One region of the Blastococcus sp. OS1-29 genome, then DNA from elsewhere that is predicted to be linked to it. Evidence: predicted binding sites of a transcription regulator. Region 1 holds the regulator's gene; the other holds the start of a gene.

The links. The regulator LexA, encoded in region 1, represses DNA repair genes until DNA is damaged. The targets are predictions, from matches to a motif close to TCGAACANNTGTTCGA.
Region 2: the regulator LexA is predicted to act here: its motif matches at 8,123-8,138, upstream of AC2H4J_RS18905 (DUF222 domain-containing protein).

What each region holds. Positions count from the first base shown of each region.
Region 1 covers NZ_JBXXJK010000008.1:52,649-67,665, reverse strand. Annotated here, with positions in the region: gene AC2H4J_RS19755 (LysM peptidoglycan-binding domain-containing protein) at 1-568, opposite strand, end outside; gene lexA (transcriptional repressor LexA) at 767-1,522, shown strand; gene AC2H4J_RS19745 (hypothetical protein) at 1,544-2,614, opposite strand; gene AC2H4J_RS19740 (phosphatase PAP2 family protein) at 2,586-3,308, opposite strand; gene hflX (GTPase HflX) at 3,360-4,775, opposite strand; gene AC2H4J_RS19730 (hypothetical protein) at 4,914-5,126, shown strand; gene dapF (diaminopimelate epimerase) at 5,134-6,012, opposite strand; gene miaA (tRNA (adenosine(37)-N6)-dimethylallyltransferase MiaA) at 6,009-6,932, opposite strand; gene AC2H4J_RS19715 (class III extradiol ring-cleavage dioxygenase family protein) at 6,929-7,654, opposite strand; gene AC2H4J_RS19710 (DUF349 domain-containing protein) at 7,696-9,384, shown strand; gene miaB (tRNA (N6-isopentenyl adenosine(37)-C2)-methylthiotransferase MiaB) at 9,409-10,860, opposite strand; gene AC2H4J_RS19700 (amino acid ABC transporter ATP-binding protein) at 11,009-11,761, shown strand; gene AC2H4J_RS19695 (glutamate ABC transporter substrate-binding protein) at 11,778-12,671, shown strand; gene AC2H4J_RS19690 (amino acid ABC transporter permease) at 12,747-13,397, shown strand; gene AC2H4J_RS19685 (amino acid ABC transporter permease) at 13,394-14,299, shown strand; gene ctaD (aa3-type cytochrome oxidase subunit I) at 14,488-15,017, shown strand, end outside.
Region 2 covers NZ_JBXXJK010000007.1:208,582-223,598, forward strand. Annotated here, with positions in the region: gene AC2H4J_RS18865 (hypothetical protein) at 1-54, shown strand, start outside; gene AC2H4J_RS18870 (intradiol ring-cleavage dioxygenase) at 68-895, opposite strand; gene AC2H4J_RS18875 (MBL fold metallo-hydrolase) at 874-1,539, opposite strand; gene AC2H4J_RS18880 (amidase) at 1,589-3,013, shown strand; gene uvrA (excinuclease ABC subunit UvrA) at 3,129-6,020, shown strand; gene AC2H4J_RS18890 (hypothetical protein) at 6,036-6,530, opposite strand; gene AC2H4J_RS18895 (alpha/beta fold hydrolase) at 6,581-7,504, shown strand; gene AC2H4J_RS18900 (hypothetical protein) at 7,520-7,807, opposite strand; gene AC2H4J_RS18905 (DUF222 domain-containing protein) at 8,142-10,160, shown strand; gene uvrC (excinuclease ABC subunit UvrC) at 10,170-12,173, shown strand; gene rapZ (RNase adapter RapZ) at 12,170-13,126, shown strand; gene AC2H4J_RS18920 (gluconeogenesis factor YvcK family protein) at 13,147-14,079, shown strand; gene whiA (DNA-binding protein WhiA) at 14,169-15,017, shown strand, end outside.

The DNA of each region.
Region 1 (15,017 bases):
CCAGGACCTGACCGGGGACGAGCACCGTGCCGTCGAGGGCGTTGAGTTCCTGGATCCGGTCGACGACCTGGCGGACGTCCGCTGTGCCGGCGACGTCAGCGGCGATGGACCAGAGTGTGTCGCCCGGCTGTACGACGACACTCTGTGTCCCGGCGAGCCGCAGGTCGCCGTCCTGCCCCGCGAGCAGTGGGCCCAGCCACGAGCCGATCGCCACGCCGAGCGCGAGGGTGAGGACCGCGGCCAGCAGGCGCGCCCGGCGGGTGAGCCGGACGCCGCCCCGAGCGGGGCGGCGCGCCGGTGCCGGCTCGCGCACCGCGGGACGCGGCTCCCCCGGCCGGCCCGCAGTGGCCCCCGCACCGCGCCGCGCGAGGCCCCCGTCCCGCGCCGGCGCCTCGACCGGGCGACAGACGCCGACCCGCGACGAGCTCCGCCCCGTCTGCCGCGGCCGCCGCGGCCACGCCTCCTCGGGGCCGGTGTCGCCACCGGCCGCCACCCCGACCAGCCGGGGCCGCCACGGCACCTGGATCTCCTCGTCGAAGTCCAGGACCGCCTGCTGCACGAGACCCATGACCCGTCCTCCCGTCCATCCGCTGCATCGAACGCCTGTTCGATTCGAACTGCTGTTCGATGTCTACCGCAAGCCACCGACGAAAGCGACACCGAACACGGCACGACTTCGAACATGTGTTTGATCCGCGGCCCTCGGCGCGCTACCGTCCGTCGGAGGACACATCTGCGCTGCGCGAGCAGCGGACAAGGAGGCGACGTGGCGGAGAAGAGCGGGACGGCAGGGGGCCGCAGGACGGCCGGTGGCGCCTCCGCGAACACCGAGACGTCCACGGTGCGCGCATTCCCCGACCGTGAGGCCGACGGTGACGGGCTGACCCAGCGTCAGCGCCGCGTCCTGGAGGTCATCCGCGACTCGATTGAGCGGCGCGGCTATCCCCCGTCGGTCCGGGAGATCGGCGAGGCGGTCGGCCTGTCGTCGGCGTCCTCGGTCGCGCACCAGCTGTCGGTGCTGCAGAAGAAGGGGTGGCTGCGCCGGGACCCGAACCGCCCACGGGCCCTCGACGTCCGGCTGCCGGGCGACAGCCCGCACTCGGCTGCGGCGGCAGAGCTCGCTGCCGGCGGAGAGTCCCCGGCTTCCGCGCCGACCTACGTCCCGCTGGTCGGCCGTATCGCCGCCGGTGGCCCGGTGCTCGCCGAGCAGGCCGTCGAGGACGTCTTCCCGCTACCCCGCGAGCTCGTCGGCGAGGGCACCCTGTTCATGCTCAAGGTCGTCGGTGACTCGATGGTCGAGGCCGCGATCTGCGACGGCGACTGGGTGGTCGTGCGCCAGCAGCCGACCGCGGAGAACGGCGAGATCGTCGCGGCGATGATCGACGGAGAGGCGACGGTCAAGACGTACAAGCGGCGCGACGGCCACATCTGGCTGTTGCCGCACAACCCCGCGTACGAGCCGATCCCCGGTGACGAGGCGACCGTGCTCGGCCGCGTCGTCAGCGTGCTGCGGCGCGTCTGAGACAGCCCGCCGGCCGGCGGTTCAGTGCCTCCGGTCGGCGGGACGACGATCGACGGGATGACGCCGGAGCTTGCCGCCGATCCAGACGATGACCGTCGCGGCGGCCGCCGCGATCAGACCGTTGGTGATCGGTGAGAGCCCCGACCGGCTCAGATCGGTGAAGCTCGGCACCGGACCCGCCGCCGGAGTCGCCGCAGGCGCGGCAGCGGGCGCGAGCGGTACCACCGTCAGGTCGCTCGGCAGCCCCTCGCTGGCGACCACCAGGCTCTGGTTGTCCGGCGCGAAGGTGATGGCCTCCCCCTGCCGCGAGTCGGGGAGCGGCGTACGTACAGGGGTACCGGCCAGCGCAGCCGGCACGTCGGAACCGGTCAGCGGCCACACGTAGGCGTCGGTGTAGGTGCGCAGGGCGATCGCGCTGCCGTCGCGCGCGACCGCTCCCCCGGTGACCAGGAGCTGGCCTGCCTGCCCGACCGGCCCACCCACGGTGCCGGTGAAGGTGAAGTTGACGCCGGCGACCTTCGCCAGGGCCACCGTCCCGCCGTCGACCAGGGCCGTTCCGGGCCGGTAGACGCCGCTGGCCCCCAGGATCTCCTTCGTCACGATGTACGGGGTGCCGTCCGGCGCGAGCAGCAGCGCCTCGGCGTCGTGCGCGCCGTCCGGGTAGGTCAGGCGGTAGATGCTGGTGGATCCGTCCGGACGGAGGGCGATCAGCGCCACGGTGGACCGGATGGAGTCGTTGTCGCCGGTGTCGGCCAGCCACACCGTCCCGTCGGCGGCGACCGCCAGGTCCTCGGGGTCGTAGGGGTCGACGGCGGCGGTGTGCACGTCGACGACCTGGCACGTGGCGTCCAGCAGGAAGACCGAGACCTGGTCGCCGCCGTCGTTCATGGCCAGGAACTGGCCGTCGACCGCCACCAGTCCGGAGAGCTCGGGCAACCGGGGGTCGGTGATCTGGCACTGGGCCGCCGGCGCGGTCGTCCCGGCGGACGCGGGCAGGGGGCAGCCGAGGACGAGGACGGCCCCGAGGACTCCCCCCGACGCCAGCAGTCGCCCCCGCGAGCCGCTACGCGGTCTGCCGGCCTGCTCGGGCACGTACCCAGCGTGACAGAACCATTGCGTTCAGTGCGTGAACCACGCCCAAGAGGACGATGCCCACGCAGGCACCCACGACCGCGTCGGTGAGCCAGTGGAAGTCGAGCGAGACCATGGCTGCGCCGGTGGCCACCGGCCCGACCACGCTGAGCAGCCAGAAGACCCGCTGCACACGGGCGGGCAGTCCGTACGCCACCGCCTGCCAGCGGGCGATCCCCCACATCAGGACGGCATTGGCGACGTGGCCCGAGGGGAACGACTGGCCGTCGGCATGGAAGAAGAAGACGCCGGGATAGCCCGGCGCCGTCCGCCCGGTGCCGTGCTTGATGGCGTAGACGGCGACGGTCAGCAGGCCGAGCGCGACCAGCACCCGGACCAGCGGCAGCCAGGTGCGCCGGCGCCAGGCGAGATGGCCGATGAGTGCGGCGAGGACGACGAGGATCGTCACCCGGCCGCCGAGCTGCGTCACCACCCAGATGAAGGGAAAGGCGGCCGAGTCGCGCAGGCCCCAGCCGCTGATCACGGAGGAGACGTGCAGGTCCATCTGCTCGAGCCAGCCGCGGGCCAGCACGTCGGCGGTGACGAGGGCGCCCACGACCAGGGCGGTGAGCATGACCCACCACGCCGGGCGGCCCGCGGAGACGACCCGAGGGCGATCGGGTGCGCCGGCGTCCCTGATCACGCCGCTCGTCACCCGGTCACCGTACCGGCCCGTGACCTGACCGTGATCTGCCCGACCCTGTTCTCACCCGACCGGGACGGCGAACTCCCCGAGGGTCGCGGCCAGGGCGCCATCCACCCGTGCGCTCAAGCGGGTGCCGGACTCCTCGTGCCGTTCCTCGAGCACCTCGCCGTCGCGGTGCACTCGGGCCACGAGGTCACCCCGGTCGTAGGGGACGAGCACCTCGACCTCGACGTCGGGGTGCGGGAGGCGGGCGGCGATGAGCTCGCGAAGCCCCTGGATGCCCACGCCGGTGCGGGCCGAGACCCACACCGCACCGGGCAGCGCCTGGCGCAGGGTCAGCACGTCGTCCTCGGTCATGGCGTCGACCTTGTTGACGACGATGACCTCGGGAACGCTCGCCGCGTCGATCTCGCCGAGCACGATCCGCACCGCCTCGATCTGGCCCAGCGGATCGGGGTCGGAGCCGTCCACCACGTGCAGCAGCAGGTCGGCCGCCGCCACCTCCTCGAGCGTGGACCGGAAGGCGTCGACCAGCTGGTGCGGCAGGTGCCGGACGAAGCCGACGGTGTCGGTGAGCGTGTACTCACGGCCGTCGGGCGACTCGGCTCGCCGGACGGTCGGGTCGAGGGTGGCGAACAGCGCGTTCTCCACCAGCACACCGGCGTCGGTGAGGACGTTGAGCAGGCTTGACTTGCCGGCGTTGGTGTAGCCGGCGATCGCCACGCTGGGCACCGCGTTGCGGTCGCGGGCCGACCGCTGAGTCGCCCGCGCAGTGGCCATGCCCGCGATCTCGCGGCGCAGCTTGCTCACCCGGGAACGGATCCGGCGGCGGTCGGTCTCGATCTTCGTCTCACCCGGACCACGGGTACCGATGCCGCCACCGCCGGCGACGCGGCCACCGGCCTGCCGGGACAGCGACTCACCCCAGCCACGCAGTCGCGGCAGCATGTACTGCATCTGGGCGAGCTCGACCTGGGCCTTGCCCTCCCGGCTGGTCGCGTGCTGGGCGAAGATGTCGAGGATCAGCGCGGTCCGGTCGACGACCTTGACCTTGAGCACCTTCTCCAGCTGGTTGAGCTGGCCCGGGGTGAGCTCACCGTCGCAGATCACGGTGTCCGCGCCGCTCGCCGCGACGATGTCGCGGATCTCGATCGCCTTGCCCGAGCCCACGTAGGTGGCGGCGTCGGGCCGGTCGCGGCGCTGGCTGACCGCCTCGAGCACCTGCGAACCGGCCGTCTCGGCCAGCGCGGCGAGCTCGGCGAGGGACCGGTCGGCGTCGGCCTGGGTGCCCTCGGTCCAGACCCCGACGAGCACCACGCGCTCCAGCCGGAGCTGGCGGTACTCGACCTCGGTGACGTCGGCCAGTTCGGTGGATAGTCCGGCCACGCGGCGGAGCGCGCCGCGCTCCTCGCGGATGTAGGAGCCGGTCGTGTCGTCTGGCTCGTCGAACGGCACGGGCTCGGGGGCTGTCGTCATCGTCTCCAGCGTTGCACGCCCCAGCGGCTGGGGCACCTGAGTTGTCGTCATCGGCGGGTACAACACCGCAGAGGCGCGAGTGCATCCCTCCTCCGACGGGGTACCGGTGGGAGGACGTTCCGACGACAGGAGGACCAGATGAGCGACTCCGGATCCAGCAGCCTGGGTTCCGACGCCGAGATCGACGACCCCGGTCGCGACCCGAAGGGCCTCAATCCTCCACGCAACCTCTGGGGCGGTCCCGACCAGGACACCGGTCGCGGCGAACCGCGCGGCGAGGGCAACGTCGGGCCCGGGGACAAGCCGGAGGACCCGACCGACGAACCCGAGTCCCGCGCAGACACGCCCTGACGACGGGTCAGGCCCCCAGCCACTCCGCGCACAGCACGCCGGCCGAGACGATGACGGCCGGCCCGGTGAGGACCGTCGTCCGTTCGTCGACTGCCACCGTCAGGCGACCGCCCGGGACGTCGACGACGACGGTCCCCTCGGCGCGGCCGTCCGCCGCGAGGGCGGCGAAGGCGGCGGCGCATGCCCCGGTGCCGCAGGACCGGGTCTCCCCCACCCCGCGCTCGTGCACCCGCAGCCGGATGTGCGCGCCGGGCTTCAGAACGGTGATCAGCTCGACGTTCACGCCCTCGGGGAAGAGCGCGGCGTCGAAGGTCGGGGCGACCGACAGGTCGAGGGTGTCGAGGTCGACCTCGGTCAAGCAGGCCAGGTGCGGATTGCCCATCGAGACGGCGAGGCCGGCGAAGTCCCGCCCGGAGACGTGGGCGCGCCCCTCCCCGAACGGACGCGCCGGGCCCATGTCCACCCAGTAGTCGCCGTCGGGTGTGGCCCCGACCCGGCGCGGGCCGCCACGGGTGCCGACGAGCACGCCGCGCTCGCAGGAGGCGCGGTCCAGCAGCCCCTCGCTGACCAGCACGTGCAGGAACAGCCGGATGCCGTTGCCACACATCTCGGCGTGCGACCCGTCGGCGTTGCGGTGGTCCATGAACCACTCGCACTCCCCGAGGGCGTCGCCCAGGACGGACGGCGCGTCGGGCACCCGCGCCGAGCGGACGACGCGCAGCACGCCGTCGCCGCCGAGCCCGCCGCGGCGGTCGCACAGCCGACGGACCAGCGCCTCGTCCAGCCGGGACTCCGGCCACACCGAGCCGTCGGGGTCGGGCAGCACCACGAAGTCGTTCTCGGTGCCGTGCCCGAGGAGCACCCGGGGGGCGGTCTGGGATCTCACGGCTCGATCGTACGGTCGGGCATCGCCGAGGTGACCGCGTCGAGCAGGTCGGGTCGGGCGGCGTCGAACCAGGTCAGCTGCGGATCGCGGCGGAACCACGACCGCTGGCGGCGCACGAACCGGCGCGTCGTGCCGACGGTCCTCTCCCTCGCCTCCTCCGGCGTCAGGGTGCCGTCGAACTGGGCCAGGACCTGTGCGTAGCCCAACGCCCGGGAGGCGGTCGGCCCCTCGCGGAGGCCGTCCTCGGCGAGCGCGGCGACCTCGTCGACGAACCCTGCGGCCCACATGCGGTCCACCCGCCGGGCGATCCGCTCGTCGAGCTCGGCGGGGTCCCGGTCCAGGCCGACGACGACGGCGGGGTAGTGCGGCTGCGGCTGCGGAAGCTGGGCGCGGAACGGCCCGCCGGTGAGCTCGATGACCTCCAGGGCCCGCACGATTCGTCGTCCGTTGCTGGGCAGGACGGCGGCCCCCGCCGCCGGATCGAGTGCGGCGAGCCGGGCATGCAGTTGCGCCGGCCCCAGCTGCGTCAGTTCCTCCTCCAGCCGGGCCCGCACGGCGGCGTCGGTCCCGGGGAAGTCCAGCTCGTCGAGGACGGCGCGCAGATACAGGCCGGACCCGCCGACGAGCAGCGGCACGATGCCCGCCGCGCGGAGCCGGTCGATCTCGGCGCGGGCGAGGTCGCGGTACTCGGCCACCGAGGCGGCCTGACGGACGTGCCACACGTCGAGCAGGTGATGGGGCACGCCGCCGCGCTCGGCCTCGTCGGGCTTCGCCGTCCCGATGTCCATGCCCCGGTAGAGCTGCATCGAGTCGGCGTTGACCACCTCGCCACCGAGCCGGCGGGCGAGCTCGACGGCCAGGGCCGTCTTCCCGGTCGCGGTCGGGCCGACGACGGCGACCACCGGGGGCGGCGCGCTCACGCGGCCACCCAGTCCGCGACCAGGTAACCGACCCCGAACGGAGCGGCATCGAGGTGCAGGACGGCAGCGATCTGCCGACCCAGGAGCGCCGCGCCGACCGCTCGCCACGTCGCGGTCCCCGCCGCCAGGAGCCGCTCCCCCTCCGCGAGGTCGAGCGCGCCGAGCGCCGCAGCATCCCCCTGGGCCAGGGCCTCCGCCACGCCGGCGTCGAAGGGCGCGGCCGCCTCGTCCAGGTAACCGGGGGCCTTGACCGTCCGCCGGGCGGATCCGTCACCCATGGCGAGGATCCCGAGCGGGCCGGGCAGGTCACGCACGAGCTGCAGGAGATCGGTCGGTCCCGTCCCGACGCGGGTACCGGGAAAGCGCGCCTGGTCGAGCAGCCAGGCGCCGAGGGTGTGGGCCAGCGGGAGGTCCCGCCCGTCCGGGCGCGCGCGGCCGTCGAAGCCGATCTCCAGGTCGACGCCGAACCCGCGCAGGTCGCCGCGGTCACCGGCCCCGAACCGCACGCCGGCCGGCGCCCCTCCCCCGACCACCACGACGACCTCGGGGCGCTGCGCCAGCATCCGGTCGACCGCCTCCGCGCAGGCCCGCCGCAGGTCCGCGGTCTCCTCCGCCCCGCGTCCCTCGACCTCCGGGACGAGCAACGGCGGCGACGGGCAGAAGGCGACGGCAACGGTCGCGCGGGCATCCCGCGGGGACGGCTCATCGGGAACGGCGATCACGGCAGCAAGTGTCCCGGATGCGACGTGGGACACTGCCGGACGTGTCGAGCACGGACAGCCCCGACGTCGGGGCGCAGCAGGACACTCCGCCGATTGCGGAGAACCAGGACGCGACCGCCCCCGAGGCGGTCACCCCGGAGGCGGGTACCGCGGCCGCGCCGTCGCCCGGCGACGCGGCGCTGGCCGACCCGACGGAGCCCCCCTCCGCAGAGGCAGCGTCCGGGACGCCCGTGGGCAGGCACGGCGTGCCCGACGAGGAGGCCACCCCGCTGGCCGCCGAGCCCGCTCCGACGGCAGGGCGGCACGCAGCCCCCGCGGCGCAGCCGGAGCCCGCACCGGAGCCCGCGCCCGCACCGGAGGCCACGCCGGAGCCGGCGGCGGTCGCGGTGGCGGTGGCCACACCGCCTCCTCCGGTGCCCACGCCCAAGCCGATCCCGCGTCCCATGCCGCCCCGGCCCGCCGCACCGGCCCCGGTCGTGGCGCCCGTCGCGCCCGTGGAGGCCCCGGCCGCCGAGGTCAGCGATCCCACCGGCTGGGGCCGGGTCGACGACGAGGGCACCGTCTACGTGCGCACCGCCGACGGCGAGCGCGCCGTCGGCTCCTGGCAGGCCGGTGACCCCGCAGCGGGCCTGGCCCACTACGGCCGCCGCTACGACGACCTGGCCACCGAGGTCGCCCTGCTCGAGGCCCGGCTCAAGGCGCACACCGGCAACCCGGCCGAGATCAAGAACAAGGCGCACGTCCTCGCCGAGTCGATCCCCACGGCCGCGGCCGTCGGCGACCTCGACGGCCTCGCCGCCCGGGCCCGCGCGATGGTGGAGACCGCCGACTCGGCCGCTGCCGAGTCCCGCGCCGAGAAGGCCGCGGCGCGGTCGGCCCAGATCGCCCGCAAGGAGGCGCTGGCGGCCGAGGCGGAACAGATCGGCGCCGAGTCCACCGCGTGGAAGGCGGCCGGCGACCGGCTCAAGGCGATCGTCGAGGAGTGGAAGACGATCCGGGGCATCGACCGCAAGACCGACGAGGCGCTGTGGACCCGGTTCGCCGCGGCCCGCGACGCCTTCGGTCGCCGCCGGGGGGCGCACTTCGCCTCGCTCGACGCGCAGCGCGGCGAGGCCCGGTCGGCCAAGCAGGAGCTCATCAAGGAGGCGCAGAAGCTCGCGACCTCCACCGACTGGGGCCCCACAAGCGCCGCCATGCGCTCGCTGATGGACCGCTGGAAGGCGGTGCCGCGCACCGGTCGTGACGGTGACGACGAGCTGTGGAAGGAGTTCCGGGCAGCCCAGGACGTCTTCTTCGCCGCGCGCGCCGAGTCGGACAAGAAGCGCACGGGCGAGGAGCAGGCCAACCAGCAGCTCAAGGAGGAGTTGCTCGCCGAGGCCGAGAAGCTGGACCCGAACCTGGACCTGCGGGGCGCCCAGAACGCGCTGCGAAAGATCCAGGAGCGCTACGACGCGATCGGGCACGTCCCGCGCGGCGTCATGCGCTCGCTGGAGGACCGGATGCAGGCCGTGGAGCAGAAGGTCCGCGGGGCGTCGGACAGCTCCCGGGCCCGCACCGCGCCGGAGAACCCGATGGTGACATCCATGCGCGCGGCCGTCACCAAGGCCGAGGAGCAGCTGGCCAAGGCCGAGGCGGCCGGTGACCAGCGGCGGATCGAGGAGGCGCAGGCCAACCTCGTCACCCGCCGCGAGTGGCTGGCCGAGGCCGAGAAGAGCGCCGCCCGCCGCTGAGGGACTTTCTGTACAGAGAGTCCCTCAGGCGGGGGCGCCCACCCTCGGCATCCCCAGCAGGATGCCGGGGGTCGAGGGCCGGGTCCCGGCCTCGCTCGCGTCACCCGCCCGGGTGCGGCGGTGCGACAGCAGGGCGCCGTCGGCCACCAGGAAGTGGGGCTTGGCGTCGGTGAGGACGGTCTCGACGACGTCTCCGGGCCGGACGCCGTCCGCCGCGGTGAAGTGCACCAGCCGACCGTCCCGTGACCGCCCCGAGAGACGTCCGGTGGCGGCGTCCTTGCTGCCCTCCCCCGCCGCGACCAGCAGCTCGACCCGGCGCCCGACCAGGGCCCGGTTCTCCGCCCAGCTGATCTCGTCCTGCAGGGTGGTCAGCCGCAGGTAGCGCTCCTGCACGACCTCCTTGGGCAGCTGGCCGTCCATCTCGGCGGCCGGCGTGCCGGGGCGCTTGGAGTACTGGAACGTGAAGGCGCTGGCGAACCGCGCCTGCCGCACGACCGCGAGGGTCTGCTCGAAGTCCGCCTCGGTCTCGCCGGGGAAGCCGACGATGATGTCGGTGGTGATCGCCGCGTCGGGCATCGCGGCCCGGACCCGGTCGATGATCCCGAGGTAGCGCTCCTGCCGGTAGCCGCGACGCATCCGGCGCAGGACGTCGTCCGATCCCGACTGGAGCGGCATGTGCAGCTGATGGCAGACCGCGGGGGTCTCGGCCATCGCGGCGATGACGTCGTCGGTGAACTCCCGGGGATGCGGGCTGGTGAAGCGCACCCGCTCCAGGCCTTCGATGGCCCCGGTCGCGCGGAGCAGGTCGGCGAAGGCGCCGCGGTCGCGGAACTCGACGCCGTACGCGTTCACGTTCTGACCGAGCAGGGTCACCTCCAGCACACCCTGGTCGACCAGCGCCTGCACCTCGGCCAGGATCTCGCCCGGCCGGCGGTCCTTCTCGGCGCCGCGCAGCGACGGCACGATGCAGAACGTGCAGGTGTTGTTGCACCCGACGCTGATCGAGACCCAGCCCGAGTAGGCCGAATCCCGCTTGGCCGGCAGCGTCGAGGGGAAGACCTCCAGCGACTCCACGATCTCCACCTGCGCCTCGGCGTTGTGCCGGGCACGGTCGAGCAGCGCGGGCAGCGAGCCGACGTTGTGGGTACCGAAGACGACGTCGACCCACGGGGCGCGGCGGACGATGTCGCCGCGGTCCTTCTGCGCGAGGCACCCGCCGACGGCGATCTGCATGCCGGGGCGAGCGTCCTTCACCGGCCGCAGGTGACCGAGGTTGCCGTAGAGGCGGTTGTCGGCGTTCTCGCGGACGGCGCAGGTGTTGAGGACGACGACGTCGGCGTCGTCCCCCTCCGGCGCGGCGGTGTACCCGGCCGCTTCCAGGAGGCCGGACAGGCGCTCGGAGTCGTGCACGTTCATCTGGCACCCGTACGTACGCACCCGGTAGGTGCGCGCGGTTGCCTCCAGCTCGGTAGTCATGACGACAGCGAGGGTACGGCGCCCCGTCCTGGTGTCCGGCCGGCAGACCGTTGCCGAACCGTTAGCCGGACGCGGAACTCTTTCCGCTGTTACGCGTTCGTGACGACCTAGGTCGGTGCGGCTCACAGCCTTCTTCTAGGGTCGTCCGGTGACCAGTTCGACCGGAGAGCCTCTCGTCCGACTGTCCGGCGTCAACAAGTGGTTCGGCCCCCTGCACGTGTTGCAGGACATCGACCTGGAGATCGCCCGCGGCGAGGTGGTCGTGGTGATCGGCCCGTCCGGCTCCGGGAAGTCGACGCTCTGCCGCACGATCAACCGGCTGGAGTCGATCGAGAAGGGCGAGATCACCATCGACGGCCGGAAGCTGCCGGAGGAGGGCAAGGAACTCGCCCGCCTGCGCAGCGACGTCGGCATGGTCTTCCAGAGCTTCAACCTCTTCGCGCACAAGACGATCCTGCAGAACGTGACGCTCGGCCCGATCAAGGTGCGCGGCGCGTCGAAGGCGGACGCCGAGAAGCGGGCGCGGGAGCTGCTCGAGCGGGTCGGCGTGAGCGCACAGGCCGACAAGTACCCCGCCCAGCTCTCGGGGGGCCAGCAGCAGCGGGTGGCCATCGCCCGCGCGCTCGCCATGGACCCCAAGGTCATGCTCTTCGACGAGCCGACGTCCGCGCTGGACCCCGAGATGATCAACGAGGTCCTCGAGGTCATGACGTCGCTGGCCGGCGACGGCATGACGATGGTCGTCGTCACGCACGAGATGGGCTTCGCCCGCCGGGCGGCCAACCGCGTCGTCTTCATGGACGGCGGCCGGATCGTCGAGTCCGCCGATCCCGAGACGTTCTTCACCAACCCCAGATCCGACCGGGCCAAGGACTTCCTGTCCAAGATCCTCAACCACTGACCCCGAAGGGATCACCATGCGCATCACCCGATACGCGGCGTTCGCCGCGGCGGCGGGCCTGCTCCTCGCCGGCTGTTCGAGCGAGGCCGGCAACCAGGCGTCCGACGCCTCCAAGAGCACGGCCGCCGTCGCGACCGACGTGAACTTCCCCGCCGGATCGACCATGGCGCGACTGCACGACGCCGGGAAGATGACCATCGGCACCAAGTTCGACCAGCCGGGCTTCGGCCTGCTCAACCCGCAGACCCAGAAGCCCGAGGGCTTCGACGTCGAGATCGCCAAGATCATCGCCGGCAAGCTGGGCATCAAGGCCGACGACATCACCTGGACCGAGACGGTGTCGGCGAACCGTGAGCCGTTCATCGAGAGCGGCCAGGTCGACATGATCGTCGCGACCTACACGATCAACGACACCCGCAAGCAGCGGGTCGACTTCGCCGGGCCGTACTACGAGGCCGGGCAGGACATCATGGTCAAGAAGGGCAACCCCGACAAGATCGAGGGCCCCGAGGACCTCGCCGGCAAGACCGTCTGCTCGGTCGAGGGCTCGACCCCGGCGCAGAACATCCGGGACAAGTACCCCGAGGCGAAGCTCACCACCTACGACGTCTACTCCAAGTGCGCCGACGACCTGAAGAACGGCAACGTGCAGGCCGTCACCACCGACAACGTCATCCTCACCGGACTGGTGGCCGGCAGCCCCGACGCCTTCCAGCTCGTCGGCAAGCCGTTCACCAAGGAGCCTTACGGCATCGGCTTGAAGAAGGGCGACAACGACTTCCGCACCTTCATCAACGACACCCTCGAGGCGTCCTTCAAGGACGGCTCCTGGGCCAAGGCCTGGGACCGCACGGCCGGTGACATCAGCGGCCAGAAGGCTCCCGAGCCGCCCAAGATCGACCGGTACTGAGGCACTTCCCCGGTGGGGCCGGCCGTCGCCGGCCCCACCGGGCACGTCCGCTCGACCCGACCGTGAGGAGGTGAGATGTCCTTCGTCGCCGACAACTTCCCGCTGCTGCGGGACGCGTTCCTGACCACCCTGAGCCTGGCGGTGCTCAGCGGCCTGTGCGCCCTCGTCCTCGGCACCCTGCTGGCGGCCATGCGGGTGAGCCCCGTCCCGCCACTGCGCGGCGTGGCCACCTTCTACGTCGAGGTCTTCCGCAACACCCCGCTGACCGTGGTGTTCTTCTTCCTCGCGTTCGGCATCGTGCAGATCGACCTGCAGTTCCCCTCGCGATTCATCTCCGCGGTGGCCGCGCTGTCCCTCTACACCGCAGCCTTCGTCTGCGAGGCGGTGCGGTCGGGCATCAACTCCGTGCCTCCCGGGCAGGCCGAGGCGGCCCGCGCGCTCGGGCTCGGCTTCGGTCAGACGCTGGGCACGGTCGTCCTGCCGCAGGCGTTCCGGACCGTCGTCCCGCCGCTCGGCAACGTCTGGATCGCGCTGGCGAAGAACACCTCGATCGCGGCCGGCTTCGCCGTCACCGACCTCGCCGCCGCGCTGCAGCGGCTGGCCAACCAGAACGCCGACCAACTGCTGACCGTGTTCCTCGCGATCGTGGTCGCCTACCTGATCATCACCCTGCCGTCGGCCTGGCTGATCGGGATCATCGAGCGACGGACGGCGATCCTGCGATGACCTCCTCGACCGTCCTGTTCGACGTGCCCGGCCCCCGCTCCCGGCGGCGGCAGCGGCTCGGGACCGTGATCGGCCTGCTCGTCGTCCTCGCCCTGGTCGGCGTCGCGCTGCTGCGGCTGGGCTCCAACGGACAGCTGGAGCCGGCGCGCTGGTCGATCCTCTTCGACCCCAACAGCGGTGTCCCGCAGGCGCTGGGCCGGGCACTCGTCGACACCTTGAAGGTGGCCGCCGTCGGCATGGTGGCGGCGACGGTGCTCGGCGCGCTGCTCTCCTTCGGCCGGCTGTCCGACCACGCGTGGGTGCGCGTGCCGGTCACGGTGCTGGTCGAGTTCTTCCGCGCGGTGCCGCTGCTGATCCTGATCCTGTTCTGCCTGCTGTACCTGCCCGCGGTCGGCCTGCGGCTGGGCGCGTTCGGCGCGCTCGCCCTCGGGCTGACCCTCTACAACATGGCGGTCCTCGCCGAGATCTTCCGCGCCGGGATCCTCTCGGTCGACCGGGGTCAGCGCGAGGCCGCGCTGGCGCTGGGGATGCGCAAGTCCCAGGTCATGCTGCTCGTGCTGCTGCCCCAGGCCGTCCGCCGGATGCTGCCCGTGCTGATCGCCCAGTTGGTCGTCCTGCTCAAGGACTCCTCGCTGGGCTTCATCGTCGGCTACTTCGAACTGCTGCGGCAGGCGCGCAGCCTCGTGGAGTTCTTCAACTTCCGATTCGGCAACCTCTACACGTTCCAGCTCTACGTCGCCGCCGGGCTGATCTACATCATCGTGAACGTGCTGCTGTCCCAGCTCGCGCGCTACGTCGAGCGGCGGACCCGGCGCAACACGAAGGCGGCCGGCACGGCGGAGGTCGAGTTGCCAGCGGACGTGCAGATGGGTGGCGGGGGCGGAGCCGTCGCTCCCGTCTGATCGGCCCGTCCCGCCGATCTGCGTCGCCTCCCGGGTTTCCCTCGCGCCAAGGATGCGCGACTATGGCTGTGTCGCCCGGCTCGGGCCGGACCGATGTGCACTCTCCAGAGGCGCTGGTCGACGGCGCCGGAAGACCGGGGGCCGCTCATGCCAAGCGCAACGCAGACCGATCGGCGCGGGGTGCGGTCATGACCGCCGTCGCACCGCAGCCGATCATCAGCCGGCCGAGCCCCGTGCACATCGCGCGCAAGGGCTCGCGGCTGTCGAGTCTGCTGCGCACGACCGATCACAAGACGATCGGCCTGATGTACCTGACGGCGTCGTTCACGTTCTTCATCATCGGCGGCATCCTGGCGATGCTCATGCGCGCCGAGCTGGCGCGCCCGGGCATGCAGTTCCTGTCGCCGGAGCAGTACAACCAGCTGTTCACGATGCACGGCACGCTGATGCTGCTGATGTTCGCGACGCCGCTGTTCTTCGCGTTCGGCAACCTGATCATGCCGCTGCAGATCGGCGCACCGGACGTGGCGTTCCCGCGGCTGAACGCACTCTCGTTCTGGCTGTTCCTGTTCGGCAGCACCATCGTGGTCTCGGGCTTCTTCACGCCCGGCGGCGCGGCGGACTTCGGCTGGACCGGCTACACCCCCCTGTCGGACATCACCAACTCGCCCGGCGCCGGCGGCAACCTGTGGATCTGCGGACTGGCCGTCAGCGGCCT
Region 2 (15,017 bases), on a different contig from region 1:
GCCGAGCCGGCCGACACGATCATCGGGCTCTTCGAGGACGACGAGAGCGACTGACCGTTCCCCCGGCTCAGGGCACGCCGAGGACGAGCGCCCCCAGCCACCTCGCGCCGTCCGGCGCGAGGCGCAGCAGCGCGCCGGGGGAGAAGAACGGATCGCGGTCGTTGCGGGTGTCCCGGCCGGCGTGCTGCGCGTACGGGGGCTGGGCGTACACGCCGTCGGTGACGGCGTCGTCGAAGAACAGCTGACCGGTCAGGACGGTCGACCCGTCCAGGTGCACCTTGAGGTGCAGGTGCGCCGTCCGCGTCGGGTACCAGCCGGGGTAGACGGTCGCGAACTGCACGACGCCGCCGGCATCGGTGACCTGGGTGCCGCGCAGGAAGCGCTCCGCGGTGGTCGCGGCCGATTCCTTGTCGCCGTACTCGTCGACGCCGCCGGCGTGCCCGCCCTGGCCCGGTGACGCGCCGGCGAACCCGGAGTAGATGCCCTGCGCATCGCACTGCCAGAGGTCGACGACCGCGTCCGGCACGGGCGTGCACGCCCCGGTGTGCTCGACGCGGAAGGCGAGGTCCAGCGGCGTGCCGGGCCGCCCGTCGCGGATGTCGCTGCGCACGGCATGGACGTCGAACCAGGTCGGCCCGGCGATGGTCTCCGGCGTGAGGGCGCAGGTCCCGGCGCCGTCGAGCAGGTCGACCGGTGAGGGCGGCGGGGGTGCCGTGGTGGTGGCGGGGGCCGCGGCCGACGGCGGGGCGGACGACGCGCCCGTGCCGGGTGCCGCCGTCCGTTCCTGCTGGCCGGTGCATGCGGCCAGGACCGCGCCCAGGCCGATCAGGCCGCCCGCGGCCAGGACGCTGCGGCGGTCGAGTTCACCACCGGTCACCAGCCGCGCTCGCGCCACTCGGCCAGGTGCGGGCGCTCGGCGCCGATGGTCGTGTCCTTGCCGTGGCCGGGGTACACCCAGGTCTCGTCGGGGAGCGTGCCGAACAGCCGCTGCTCGACGTCGTCGATGAGGCTGGCGAACCGCTCCGGGTCCTTCCACGTGTTGCCGACCCCGCCGGGGAACAGGCTGTCGCCGGTGAAGACGTGCACGCCGGCGTCGTCGGGACCGCGCCAGACGAGGGCGATGCTGCCCGGCGTGTGCCCGCGCAGGTGCACGACCTCCAGCGTCTGGTCGCCGACGGTGACGGTGTCGCCGTGCTCGACCGTCCGCGCGACCGGCACCGGCAGGTCGGCGGCGTCCGCGGCGTGGGCGACGGTCGCGGCGCCGGTCGCCTCCACGACGGCCGGAAGGGCGCGGTGATGGTCCCAGTGGCCGTGCGTGGTGACGACGGTGCGCAGGTCGGCGTCATCGATCAGGGCACGCAGCGCCTCGGGATCGTCGGCGGCGTCGATGAGCAGCGCCTCGCCGCTCGCGGGATCGCGGAGCAGGTAGGCGTTGTTGGCCATCTCGCTGACCGCGAGCTTGCTGATCGTCAGGCCGGGCAGCTCGCGGGTCTGCGCGGGGCCCCCGGGCTCCACGTCGCCGGTGTAGGGAGAGGTCATCCGGGACTCCGATCGGAAACTGTCGGCGACCGCCGTTACGGTCCTCTGCATGGACGCTAGCGGAGCTCCCGACCGTGCTCAGGTCGCCGCCGGGACGGTCGGCCTGCCGGCGACCGAGATCGCCCGCCTCGTGCGCTCCGGCGAGGTCACGGCGGTCGACGTCGTCCGTGCGCACCTCGACCACATCGAGGCGGTCGACGCGCGGGTCGGTGCCTTCCGGGTCCTCCGCCGCGACGCCGCGCTCGCCGAGGCGCACGCGATCGACACCGCGCTCACCCGGTTCGCGCTCCCGCTCGCGGGGGTGCCGATCGCGGTGAAGGACAACGTGGCCGTGGCCGGGGAGGTCTGCACCGACGGGTCGCTGGCGGGCAGCGACGTCCCGGCGACGAAGGATCATCCCGTCGTCTCCCGGCTCCGCAAGGCCGGCGCGATCGTCGTCGGCATCACGCGCGTGCCCGAGCTGTGTCTCTACGGGACGACGGACGGTCCCGGCACCGTCAGCCGCAACCCGTGGGACACCGCGCTCTCCCCGGGCGGCAGCTCGGGTGGGAGCGCCGCCGCGGTGGCGGCGGGCTGCGTCCCGCTCGCCCACGGCAACGACGGCATGGGCTCCCTCCGGATCCCGGCCGCCGCCTGCGGCCTCGTGACGCTCAAGCCCGGTCGCGGCGTGGTGCCCTCCGAGATCGGCCCGGACAGCTGGTCGGGCATGGCCGAGAACGGGGCGCTGGCGACGACCGTGGGCGACCTCGCCGTGGCCCAGGCGGTGCTGGCGGGGGAGGAGCCGGCGCCGCTGACCGACCCGGGGCGGCCGCTGCGGATCGCGGTCTCCACCCGTTCGCCGGTCCCGGGTGTGCGCGCCGACGCGGCCACCCTCGCCGCGGTCGACGCGGTCGTGGCCAGGCTCGTCGCGGCCGGGCACACCGTCGTGCGCCGCGACCCGCCGATCACCACCGGTGCGGCCGTCGCCGGCTTCGCGCAGTGGATGGCCGGCGCGGACGACGACATCACCCACTACGGGCTCGACCGGACGGCGCTGCAGCCGCGCAGCCGCGTGCACGCGCGGGTCGGCCGGATGATGCGCCGGGCGGGCCTCGCCCGGCCGGCCACCGGGCAGCGGTTCCGCGAGCGGATGGCCGGCTTCTTCGAGGATGTCGACCTGCTGCTCACGCCGGTGACCGCAAGCGCCCCGCTGGCGGCCCGGCCGTGGCACGAGCGGGGATTCCTGGCCAACGTGACGGCCAACGCCCGCTGGGCGCCGTGGGCCGCGCCGTGGAACGTGGCCGGGCTGCCGGCCCTCGTCCTGCCGGGTGGCATGCGGCCGGAGGGGCTGCCCGCGGCCGTCCAGTTCGTCGGACCCCCGGGTGCCGAAGCGCGACTACTCTGGCTGGCCGGAGAGCTGGAGCGCCTGCAACCGTGGCGCCGCCACGCACCCGTCTTCGACCCCACTGCGCAGTCCGTCCCGGCGCCCGCCTGAGCGCACGTGACCGGGGTGACACAGCGGGCACGCCGGGGGCAGGGAACAGCGTCCTGACCTTGGGCCTTGGCCCTTATCGATGATGCATCTGGCCACAGCTACTGACAGGGATCACATGGATCGGCTCGTCGTCCGCGGCGCCCGCGAGCACAACCTCAAGGACGTCCACATCGACCTGCCCCGTGACGCGCTGATCGTCTTCACGGGACTCTCCGGCTCGGGCAAGTCCAGCCTGGCCTTCGACACGATCTTCGCCGAGGGACAGCGCCGGTACGTCGAGTCGCTGTCGGCCTACGCGCGGCAGTTCCTCGGCCAGATGGACAAGCCGGACGTCGACTTCATCGAGGGCCTCTCACCCGCGGTGTCGATCGACCAGAAGTCGACCAACCGCAACCCGCGGTCGACCGTGGGCACGATCACCGAGGTCTACGACTACCTCCGGCTGCTGTACGCGCGCGCCGGCCAGCCGCACTGCCCCAATTGCGGCAAGCCGATCTCCCGTCAGACACCGCAGCAGATCGTCGACCAGGTGCTGGCGATGGAGGAGGGAACCAAGTTCCAGGTGCTCGCCCCGGTCGTCCGGGCCCGCAAGGGCGAGTACGTCGATCTGTTCAGCTCTCTGCAGACCCAGGGCTTCTCCCGCGTCCGGGTCGACGGCGTCGTGCACCCGCTCACCGAGCCGCCGAAGCTCAAGAAGCAGGAGAAGCACACGATCGAGGTGATCGTCGACCGGCTGACGGTCAAGGAGAGCGCCAAGCGGCGGCTCACCGACTCGGTCGAGACCGCGCTCGGGCTCGCGGGCGGTCTCGTCGTCCTCGACTTCGTCGACCTGCCCGAGGACGACCCGCAACGCGAGCGCACGTTCTCCGAGCACCTCGCCTGCATCGACGACGGGCTGTCGTTCGAGGCGCTGGAGCCCCGGTCGTTCTCGTTCAACTCGCCGTTCGGCGCGTGTCCGGAGTGCACCGGCATCGGCACCCGCAAGGAGGTCGACCCCGATCTGGTCATCCCCGACCCGGAGAAGACGCTGGCGCAGGGCGCGGTCGCCCCGTGGGCCAGCTCGATGACCAACGAGTACTTCCTGCGGTTGCTCTCCGGGTTGGGCGCGCAGCTCGGCTTCTCGATGGACACCCCCTGGGAGCGGCTCCCCGCGAAGGTGCAGAAGGCGATCCTGCACGGTTCCCCGGACCAGGTGCACGTCCGCTACAAGAACCGCTACGGCCGCGAGCGCAGTTACTACGCCGCGTTCGAGGGCGTGATGCCGTTCCTGGAGCGCCGGCACGAGGACACCGACAGCGACTACGCGCGGGACAAGTACGAGGGCTACATGCGCGACGTGCCCTGTCCCGTCTGCCACGGCACCCGCCTGAAGCCGGAGATCCTCGCGGTCAAGATGAACGGCCGCTCGATCGCCGAGGTCACCAGCCTCTCGATCGGCGACGCGTCCGAGTGGCTGTCCTCCCTGGAGCTGGCCGAGCGGGAGCGGGCGATCGCCGACCGCGTGCTCAAGGAGGTGCAGGCGCGCCTGTCCTTCCTGGTCGACGTCGGGCTCGACTACCTGTCCCTCGATCGGCCGGCCGCCACGCTCGCCGGCGGTGAGGCGCAGCGCATCCGCCTGGCCACCCAGATCGGGTCGGGCCTGGTCGGCGTCCTCTACGTCCTCGACGAGCCGTCCATCGGGCTGCACCAGCGCGACAACACCCGGCTGATCGAGACGCTGATCCGGCTGCGGGACATGGGGAACACGCTGATCGTCGTCGAGCACGACGAGGACACGATCAAGGTCGCCGACTGGGTCGTCGACATCGGCCCGGGCGCCGGCGAGCACGGCGGCGAGGTGGTCGTCAGCGGCACCGTCGACGAGCTGCTGGCCTGCGAGCGGTCGATCACCGGCCAGTACCTGTCCGGCCGGAGGGCGATCGAGATCCCCAAGGAGCGCCGGGAGCTCACGCCGGGCCGCGAGCTGGTGGTCAAGGGCGCCCGCGAGCACAACCTCAAGGGCATCGACGTCACATTCCCGCTCGGAGTCCTGGTCGCCGTCACCGGTGTCTCCGGCTCGGGCAAGTCCAGCCTCGTCAACGACATCCTCTACACGACCCTGGCGAACGAGCTGAACCGTGCGCGTCAGGTCCCCGGCCGGCACCGCACGATCACCGGCCTCGAGCACCTGGACAAGGTCGTGCACGTCGACCAGTCGCCGATCGGCCGCACGCCGCGGTCCAACCCGGCCACCTACACCGGGGTCTGGGACCAGGTCCGCAAGCTCTTCGCGCAGACCACCGAGGCGAAGATGCGCGGCTACCTGCCCGGTCGGTTTTCGTTCAACGTCAAGGGCGGCCGCTGCGAGGCGTGCTCCGGCGACGGCACGCTGAAGATCGAGATGAACTTCCTGCCCGACGTCTACGTGCCCTGCGAGGTGTGCAAGGGCGCCCGGTTCAACCGGGAGACCCTCGAGGTGCACTACAAGGGCAGGACGGTCGCCGAGGTCCTCGACATGCCGATCGAGGAGGCCGCCGACTTCTTCGCGGCCATCCCGTCGATCGCCCGGTACCTGCGCACCCTCACCGAGGTCGGTCTCGGGTACGTGCGGCTGGGGCAGCCGGCGACGACGCTGTCCGGCGGTGAGGCGCAGCGGGTCAAGCTGGCCAGTGAGCTGCAGAAGCGGTCCAACGGCCGCAGCATCTACGTCCTCGACGAGCCGACCACCGGCCTGCACTTCGAGGACATCCGCAAGCTGCTGCTCGTGCTCCAGGGTCTGGTCGACAAGGGCAACTCGGTGATCGTCATCGAGCACAACCTCGACGTGATCAAGAGCGCGGACTGGTTGATCGACATGGGACCCGAGGGCGGGTTCCGTGGCGGCACGGTCGTGGCCGAGGGGCCGCCGGAGTTCCTGGCGACCGTGCCGGAGAGCCACACCGGCCGGTACCTGGCCAAGATCCTGGACGGCGACGCGGTGGCCGCGGCTGCCGCACCGAAGAAGCGGGCGCGCAAGAAGGCCAGCTGACGCAGGGGCCGGCCGTCAGGCCCGACGACCTGGGCGGTGGATCCACTCCACCACCCAGGTCGCGCCGGGCGTCAGGTCCGCCCAGCGTCGTCCGGCAGCGGCCAGTTCGTCGGCCGTCCCCTGCAGCGCGCTTACGGAGTGCCCGGACGCCTTCGCCTCGCCGGCCATCACCGGCTCCTCACGGGCGAGCCGGCCGACCACGTCGGCGACCGCCTCCGCGGTGCCGATGGCGGCGGCGCGCTCCTTCTTGAGCCGCTCCGACCGTTCGGCGGCGTGCGGGGGCCGGCGTCCGGAGACGTGCCGCATGCTGCGCCAGACGACCCCGTCGGCGATGCACCCCCAGATCCCGTCGGGCATGCGCAGGCTCTGCTCGACCAGGGCGTGCACCAGGTCGTGCGGCAGCGCGGCACCACCTCCTGCGCCCCGCAGGGAGAAGACGACACCGTCGTCGCGCTCCACGCGGGTCTCCACCGGGCGGCGGTCGGCCATCCGCTGGAAAGTGATCCGCACGCCTCAGACTGTGGGGGCCGGGTCAACCCATTTTCGATGAGGGGAACGCGATGACGGCGAGCACCGGGGACCTGCACCAGCTCCAGGGCGCCGACGGGTCTCGGATCCGGTACCGGCGATGGCTCCCGGACGGCGACGTGCGGGCGACCATCCAGCTGGTGCACGGCGCGTCCGAGCACTCCGGCCGTTACGGACGGCTCGCCGACGCCCTCACGGCCCGCAGGATCGGCGTCTGGGCCATGGATCTGCGCGGTCACGGCCGGACGGCGGAGAGCACCGGCATCGGCCGATTCGGCGGCGGCCTCGGCGTCGACGCCGTGCTGGACGACGTGGACGCACTGCACCTGGTGATCGCCGAGCAGCACCCCGGCGTGCCCCGGGTGATGCTCGGGCACTCGATGGGTTCGATCATCGCGCTGGCCAGCGCCGAGCGGAACGGCGCGGACCTCGCCGCTCTCGTGCTCTCGGGGCCGATCGGCGTGGCCCCGCAGCTCGCCGACTCGGTCACGGCGCTGGAGGAGGCCGTCGCCGCCGGAGCCGCCGACCACGCGCTCGACGCGCTCGGCGCCTTCAACGAGAAGTTCGAGCCGGCGCGCACGCGCTACGACTGGCTCTCGCGCGACCCCGCCGAGGTCGACAAGTACGTCACCGACCCGCTCAGCGGCGACGAGATGCCGCTGACCGTGGCCTACGCCGCCGGGGTCTTCGCGCTGGCGGTCCGGGCCGCCACCCCGGAGGCCGTCGCGACGCTCCCGGACGGGCTGCCGGTGTTGCTGCTCTCCGGTCAGCACGACCCGGTCGGCGGCGAGGACGCCGTCCAGGTCACCGCGCTCGCCCAGCTGTTCACCGAGCGCGGTCTGCCCGTCGAGCAGCACGTCTATCCCGAGGCCCGGCACGAGGTCTTCAACGAGACCAACCGGGACGAGGTCGTCGGCGACCTGCTGGCCTGGCTCGACGCCCGACTCCACACCTGACCGCCCGCCCCGCCGTCAGCCGGCCGAGCGCGCTCCGCCGATGCCGGCCGATCGGCGGGGGCCGGTGGCCGGACGCTGGTCGACGACGTCGACCAACGCCGCACCGTCCGGTTGCGGGACCTGTCCGCTCTGCAGAGCGGCGGCCACCGCGACGGCTGTCCGGTCGGCCGCCTCGGGCCCGTGTACCTCCCATCGCGCCCAACGGCGGAACCGACCCCGCGCCGATGCTTCCAGTTGCCACGTGTCGGTCATGGGCGTCCGCAGGTGATCGACCGTCTGGCCGACCAGCCGGACGAGCGCCACGAGCGCCCAGATCCCATGGACGGATCCCCGTGTTGCGTCGGCGTTCGCTCGTCGGGCCTCGCACACGTCGATGTCCGCGGTGTCCCCGGGCGTCCGCCAGGCGTCGGGGACACCGCGCATGGGATCGACGGCGACGGCTGCGTGCGGCGCCAGCGCTGGGATGAGCCGGCGCCGCAGCGATTCCTGCTCCGGCGCGGACAGTGGGCCGGTCGTCTCCGTGCTCCGTCCCTCAGGTGGAGGCAGCCTGCCAGGTGCGCTCGTCTGCCCGCGGCCGTCATCCACAGGGCACCGCCGCTGCCTTGCTCGCCACCTTGCTCGAACATATGATCGAATGGTGACGACGGAGGCGCCCCCTTTCGACTGGTACGCGGAGGCGTGCCGGCGGGCGCGGGCGTACGGCCGGCGCCGTCGTGCGGCGCAGGCGTCCACCGAGTGGCCGGAGTTCGCACCGCCCGTCGCCCTGTCCGAAGGTCCGCTGGGTGCGGTGCAATCGGCCGACCGGGAGATCGGCCGGCAGACGGCGATCAGGGCGCGCGCGGTCGCGGACTTTGCCGCCACCCGCCCCGCCGGCGCCGACCGTGCGCAGGGCGAGCCGGGTGCGATGAGCGCGCAGCGGTGGAGCGCACGCCCGGAGGTCCTCCGCCCGGTGTCGGAGTGGGCCGGCCGGGAACTGATGGTCGCGTTGTCGGTCACCGAGCAGGCCGCCGACGCGCTGCTGACCCGCTCGCTGACCCTGGTCCAGCGACTGCCCGGCACCCTGGCCGCGCTGGAGGCCGGGGCGCTGCACCCCGGACACCTGTGGACGATGCTGGAGAAGGTCGCGCCCATCGCCGACGACCGCATCCGGGCCGAGGTGGAAGCCGAACTGCTGCGCTGGGCCGCCGGCCGGGTGACCACGCCGGCGCAGCTGGGCGCCAAGGCGCGGCGGGAAGTGCTCAAGCGCGACGCCCGCGCCGCGGCCCGCGACCTGGAACGGGCGCTGCAGGAGCGCGGCGTCCACCTCCAGGCGCACCGGGTCGACGGCATGGCCACGCTCACCGTCGTCGCGACCATGCCCGAGGCGCAGGCCCTCCACCGGACCCTGACCGCGCTCGCCGACACCCTGACCGGCGACGACGACCCCCGCACCCGCGGCCAGAAGATGGTCGACTGCCTGCTCGACCTGGTGCTGCGCCCCGGGGAGAGCGGGCTGCCCCCGGTGCAGGTGCTGCTCACCATGGTCGCGTCCATCGGCACCCTGGCCGGTGGGGACGCCCCGGGGGAGATCGACGGCCAGGTCGTCCCCGCCGAGATGATCCGCCAGCTCCTCGCCGCCCTCGCCGCGCCGCAGCAGCCCACGCCGGCCGGCCGGCACGACGACGACGGCAGGGACGACGCCGCGCTGTGGGAGGAGACGCTGCGGGCGGAGCTGGAAGCCTGGGGAACCGAGACCGAACGACGCGTGCTCGCCGGCGACGAGTGTGCCGACGATCCGCTCGCCGACGAGCTCGTCGACGGCCCGCTTGTCGACGACCCCGAACCGCCATCGCCCGCGGCGCCGTCCGCCGCCGATCCAGCCACCGATCCAGCGCCCGCGCCGGAGCAACAGCCCGGCGAGTGGGCGGCCGCCGATGCCGCGGTCGACGAGGCCGGCCTGGCGATCTTCCAGGCCGGCCGGAAACTCGCGCACGCTCAGCAGCGGGTGCGCGCCGCCGCCGCGGCCGACGACGCAGACCAGGCCGCCTGGCACACCAGCACGAACCCGCGGATCACCGACGCCGAGGACGCCATCACCGCACTGCTGTCGACCACCGACGCCCAGCGGCACCTGCTCGGCGACCTGCTCACCACCACCGGCGGCGGCGGCCTGGCCGATCGGCCCCGAATAGCACTCACCGACGCGCTCTCCGGCGCCCTGCTCGCCCTCACCGACCTGCCCGGGCTGATCCGTGCCGGCACCTGTGGCCGCCCGGCGTGCCGCCGCGACCCCGCCCGATGTCGCCACGACCTCAGCGACCGCCCCGGACTCGGACCACCGGGCCCCACCGACGGCTACCGGCCCTCGGCCGAACTCGACCCGCTGGATGCGCGCCCGCGACCGGCGCTGCCGCGCACCCGGCTGCCGCCGGCGCGTGCCCCGCGGCGGCGAACTCGACCACCACCGCCCCTATCCCGCCGGTCCCACCAGCGCCCAGAACCTCGCCGGCTACTGCACCACCGACCACCGCGGCAAACACCAGGCACCCGGCTGGCGACACCACCTCGACCCCGACGGCACCCTCACGGTCACGACACCGACAGGACTCGTCGCCGTGACCACCCCGCCTCCGTACTGACCGACGCGGCCCGCCGCCTTGTCGGTGGGCCCACCTAATCTGGACGCATGGCCGACCCGTCGACGTACCGCCCGGCGGTCGGCAGCATCCCGGAGTCCCCGGGTGTCTACCGGTTCCGCGACGGCAACGGCCGGGTCATCTACGTGGGCAAGGCCAAGAGCCTCCGCCAGCGGCTGAACAGCTACTTCGCCGACGTCGCCGGGCTGCACCCGCGCACCCGCCAGATGGTGACGACGGCCGCAAGCGTCGACTGGACCGTCGTGGGCACCGAGGTCGAGGCCCTCCAGCTCGAGTACAACTGGATCAAGGAGTTCGACCCGCGGTTCAACGTCCGCTACCGCGACGACAAGAGCTACCCGTCGCTGGCGGTCACGTTGAACGAGGAGTACCCGCGCCTGCAGGTGATGCGCGGGCCGAAGAAGAAGGGCGTCCGCTACTTCGGTCCCTACGCCCACGCCTGGGCCATCCGCGAGACCCTCGACACGCTCACCCGCGTCTTCCCGGCCCGCACCTGCTCCAACGGCGTGTTCAAGCGCGCCGGGCAGATCGGCCGCCCCTGCCTGCTCGGCTACATCGGCAAGTGCTCCGCTCCCTGCGTCGGCCGCGTCAGCGCCGAGGAGCACCGCGAGATCGTCGACGACTTCTGCGACTTCATGGCCGGCCGCACGGAGTCGATGATCAAGCGCCTCGAGCGCGAGATGGCGGCGGCGTCGGAGAACCTCGAGTTCGAGAAGGCCGCCCGCATCCGCGACGACCTCGGCGCGCTGCGGCGGGCGCTGGAGAAGCAGGCCGTCGTCCTCGGTGACGGCACCGACGCCGACGTCGTCGCCTTCGCCCAGGACGAGCTGGAGGCCGCGGTCCAGGTCTTCCACGTCCGCGGCGGCCGGGTGCGGGGCCAGCGCGGCTGGATCGTCGACAAGGTCGAGGCCGTCACCACCGGGGAACTGGTCGAGCAGTTCCTCCTGCAGGTCTACGGCGGGGTCGACGAGCAGACCGGCATCGGGGAAGCGGGTGAGGCGGTGCCCAAGGAGGTGCTGGTCCCCGAGCTCCCGGCCGACGCCGACGTGTACGAGGAGCTGCTCAGCGAGCTGCGCGGCAGCCGGGTCAGCCTCCGCGTGCCTCAGCGCGGCGACAAGCGCAGCCTGCTCGAGACCGTCGAGCGCAACGCGAAGGAGGCGTTCGCCCGGCACCGGGTCAAGCGCTCCAGCGACCTGACCGCCCGCAGCCTCGCCCTGTCCGAGCTACAGGAGGCCCTCGAGCTGCCCGACGCGCCGCTGCGGATCGAGTGCATGGACGTCTCGCACGTCCAGGGCACGAACGTCGTCGCGAGCATGGTGGTGTTCGAGGACGGGCTGGCCAAGAAGTCCGACTACCGCCGCTTCTCCGTCGCCCAGGGCACCGACGACACCGCGGCCATGGCCGAGGTCGTGCGCCGCCGGTTCGCCCGGCACCTCAGGGACGAGGAGGACCGCCGCAACGAGCAGGGCGTCTCCGCCGAGGAGGGCCGGCCCAGGAGGTTCGCCTACCCGCCGAACCTGCTCGTCGTCGACGGCGGCGCTCCGCAGGTGGCCGCCGCGAGCCGCTCGCTCGCCGAGCTGGGCATCGTCGACGTCGCCGTCTGCGGGCTCGCCAAGCGCATGGAGGAGGTCTGGCTGCCCGGTGACAACGACCCGGTGATCCTTCCCCGCACCTCCGAGGCCCTCTACCTGCTGCAGCGGGTCCGCGACGAGGCCCACCGGTTCGCGATCACCTATCACCGGCAGAAGCGGTCGACCAGCATGCTGGTCTCGTTGTTGGATGACGTTCCCGGTCTCGGGGAGTCGCGGCGGAAGGCGCTGATGAAGCAGTTCGGGTCGCTCAAGCGGTTGCGGGCCGCCACGGTCGAGGAGCTGATGGCCGTGCCCGGCATCGGACGACGGACGGCGGAGGCGGTGCAGGCCGCGATCGCCGAGCCGGAGGAGTCCACCACCGCACCCCAGGGCCCGGCCGAGCGAGGCACCCCGCGCGCCGGCGCCGGTGACACGGCCGAGGTCGGGCGGGTGGCTTCATGAGCGTCGGAACACCCGACGGCGTCGTCGGCCCGCGTGCCGAGGGCGGCCCCCACGTCCCCGTCACGGGCCCGCGGGACCGTCCGGGCATCGAGGCCCAGCCGCTCGAGGTCGTCGTCGTCACGGGGCTCTCCGGCTCCGGCAAGAACAGCGCCGGCCGCGTGCTGGAGGACCTCGGCTGGTACGTCGTGGACAACCTCCCGCCGGCGCTGCTCCTGCCGATGGTGGAGCTCGGCGCCCGCGGCGACCTCCGCCGGTTCGCGGCGGTCGTCGACGTCCGCAGCCGGGCGTTCTCCAGTGACCTGCAGGAGGCGATCCGCGTCCTGTCCGAGGCCGGGCACCGGCCGCGGGTGGTCTTCGTGCACGCCCGCGACGAGGTGCTCGTGCGGCGTTACGAGTCCAACCGGCGCGAGCACCCCCTGCAGGGCAACGGCACCCTGATCGACGGCATCTCGGCCGAACGGGCCCTCCTCACCGGCATCGCCGGCGAGGCAGACCTCTGGGTCGACACCAGCGACCTCAACGTCCACCAGTTGAGGGCGACGCTGGAGAACGCGTTCGCGCGCGAGGGTCGCACCCCGCCGCTCACCGCGACGGTCATGAGCTTCGGCTTCAAGTACGGGCTGCCGCTGGACGCCGACCTGGTCGTCGACGCGCGCTTCCTGCCCAACCCGCACTGGATCCCCGAGCTCCGCGACCACACCGGGCAGGACGACGACGTCCGCGGGTTCGTCCTCGGCCAGCCCGACGCCGAGGAGTTCCTCGACCGCTACACCGACGTGCTGCGGCTGCTCATCCCCGGTTACCGCCGCGAGGGCAAGCGATACCTGACCCTCACCGTGGGCTGCACCGGGGGGAAGCACCGCAGCGTGGCGATCGCCGAGGAATTCGCCCGCCGGCTGCAGGCCGAGGGCATCGCTGCCACCGCCCGCCACCGCGACCTGGGCCGCGAGTAGTGGGAGGCGCAGCACCGCGCGTGGTCGCGTTCGGCGGCGGCCACGGGCTGGCCGCGGCCCTGGCCGCCTGGCGGCGGCTCACCCCGCACGTGACCGCGGTCGTCACGGTCGCCGACGACGGCGGCTCCTCCGGCCGGATCCGCCGCGAGATGCCCGTCCTCCCGCCCGGCGACCTCCGCATGGCCCTCGCCGCCCTCGCCGGCGAGGGGGACCGTCCCCAGGAGCTGGCAGCTCTCCTGCAGCACCGCCTCGGCGGCACCGGCGTCCTGGCCGGGCACCCGGTCGGCAACCTGATGCTCACCGGGCTGACCGAGATGCACGGCGGGGACACCGTGCGGGCCCTGGACGAGATCGGGGAGCTGCTCGACTGCTGCGGCCGCGTGCTGCCGATGGCCGACGTCCCGCTCGACCTGGTGGCCCGCGTCGAGACCGTCGATCCCGACGACCCCGAGCGCAGCCGCACGATCCGCGGACAGGTCGCGATCGCGGCGACGGCCGACCGGGTCCGTGAGATCTTGCTCTCCCCGCCCGACCCGCCGGTGAACCCGGCGGTGCTCGAGGCGGTCGCCGCGGCGGACGTCGTCTCGCTCGGTCCCGGCTCCTGGTACACGTCCGTGCTGCCGCACCTGCTGGTGCCCGCGCTGCGTGAGGCCCTGGCCGCGACCAGCGCGCGCGTGGTCGTCGTCCTGAACCTGGAGCCGCAGCCCGGGGAGACCGACGACTTCTCCCCGGAGGAGCATCTGAGCGTGCTGCAGGCGCATCTGGGCGGGGTGGCGTTGCACACCGTGGTCGCCGACGATGAATCGGTTGTTGACCGCCGTGGTCTCCTGTCTGCGGTGCGCGAGTGCGGTGCCGAGCTCGTCCTGGCTCCGGTTGCTGCGCTGGACGGCGCGCCACGGCACGATCCAGTGCGCCTGTCCGCAGCGCTGGCCTCCGTGGTCGGCGCACGGTAGGGAGTACGGGTGTCCGATCGGGTATCGGAACTGACGGCGACAGAGGCCGGACCGGATCGGTCGGTACGAGGGGGAAGGGGACGCCGCACATGGCGATGACCGCAATGGTCAAGGACGAGCTCTCACGCGTGGAGTGCACGAAGACCTCCGAGCGCAAGGCGGAGGTCACGGCGCTGCTGCGTTTCTCGGGCGGCCTGCACATCGTGGGCGGTCGGGTGGTCATCGAGGCGGAGCTCGACACCGGCTCGGTGGCCAGACGACTGCGCCGCGACATCAGCGAGGTCTACGGGTACACGAGCGGCGTCAGCGTGCTCGCCGGTGGCAACATCCGCCGCGGCGTGCGCTACCTGGTGCGGATCGCCAAGCACGGCGAGGGCCTGGCCCGGCAGACCGGCCTGGTCGACCAGCGCGGCCGCCCCGTCCGCGGCCTGCCGCCCGCGGTGGTGTCCGGCGGCATCAACGACGCCGAGGCCGCCTGGCGCGGCGCCTTCCTCGCCCACGGGTCGCTCACCGAGCCCGGCCGGTCGTCCTCGCTCGAGGTGACGTGCCCCGGGCCCGAGGCCGCGATGGCGCTGGTCGGCGCGGCCCGGCGGCTCGGCATCCCGGCCAAGGCGCGCGAGGTCCGCGGCGCCGACCGGGTGGTCATCCGGGACGGCGACGCGATCAGCGCGCTGCTCACCCGCATGGGCGCGCACGACGCCGTCCTGGCCTGGGAGGAGCGGCGGATGCGCCGCGAGGTGCGGGCCACCGCCAACCGGCTGGCCAACTTCGACGACGCGAACCTGCGCCGGTCGGCCCGTGCCGCGGTCGCCGCCAGCGCGCGGGTCGAGCGGGCGCTGGAGATCCTCGCCAACGACGCCCCCGAGCACCTGCTGGTCGCCGGCCGGCTGCGCCTGGAGTTCGGTCAGGCCTCACTGGAGGAGCTCGGCCAGCGGGCC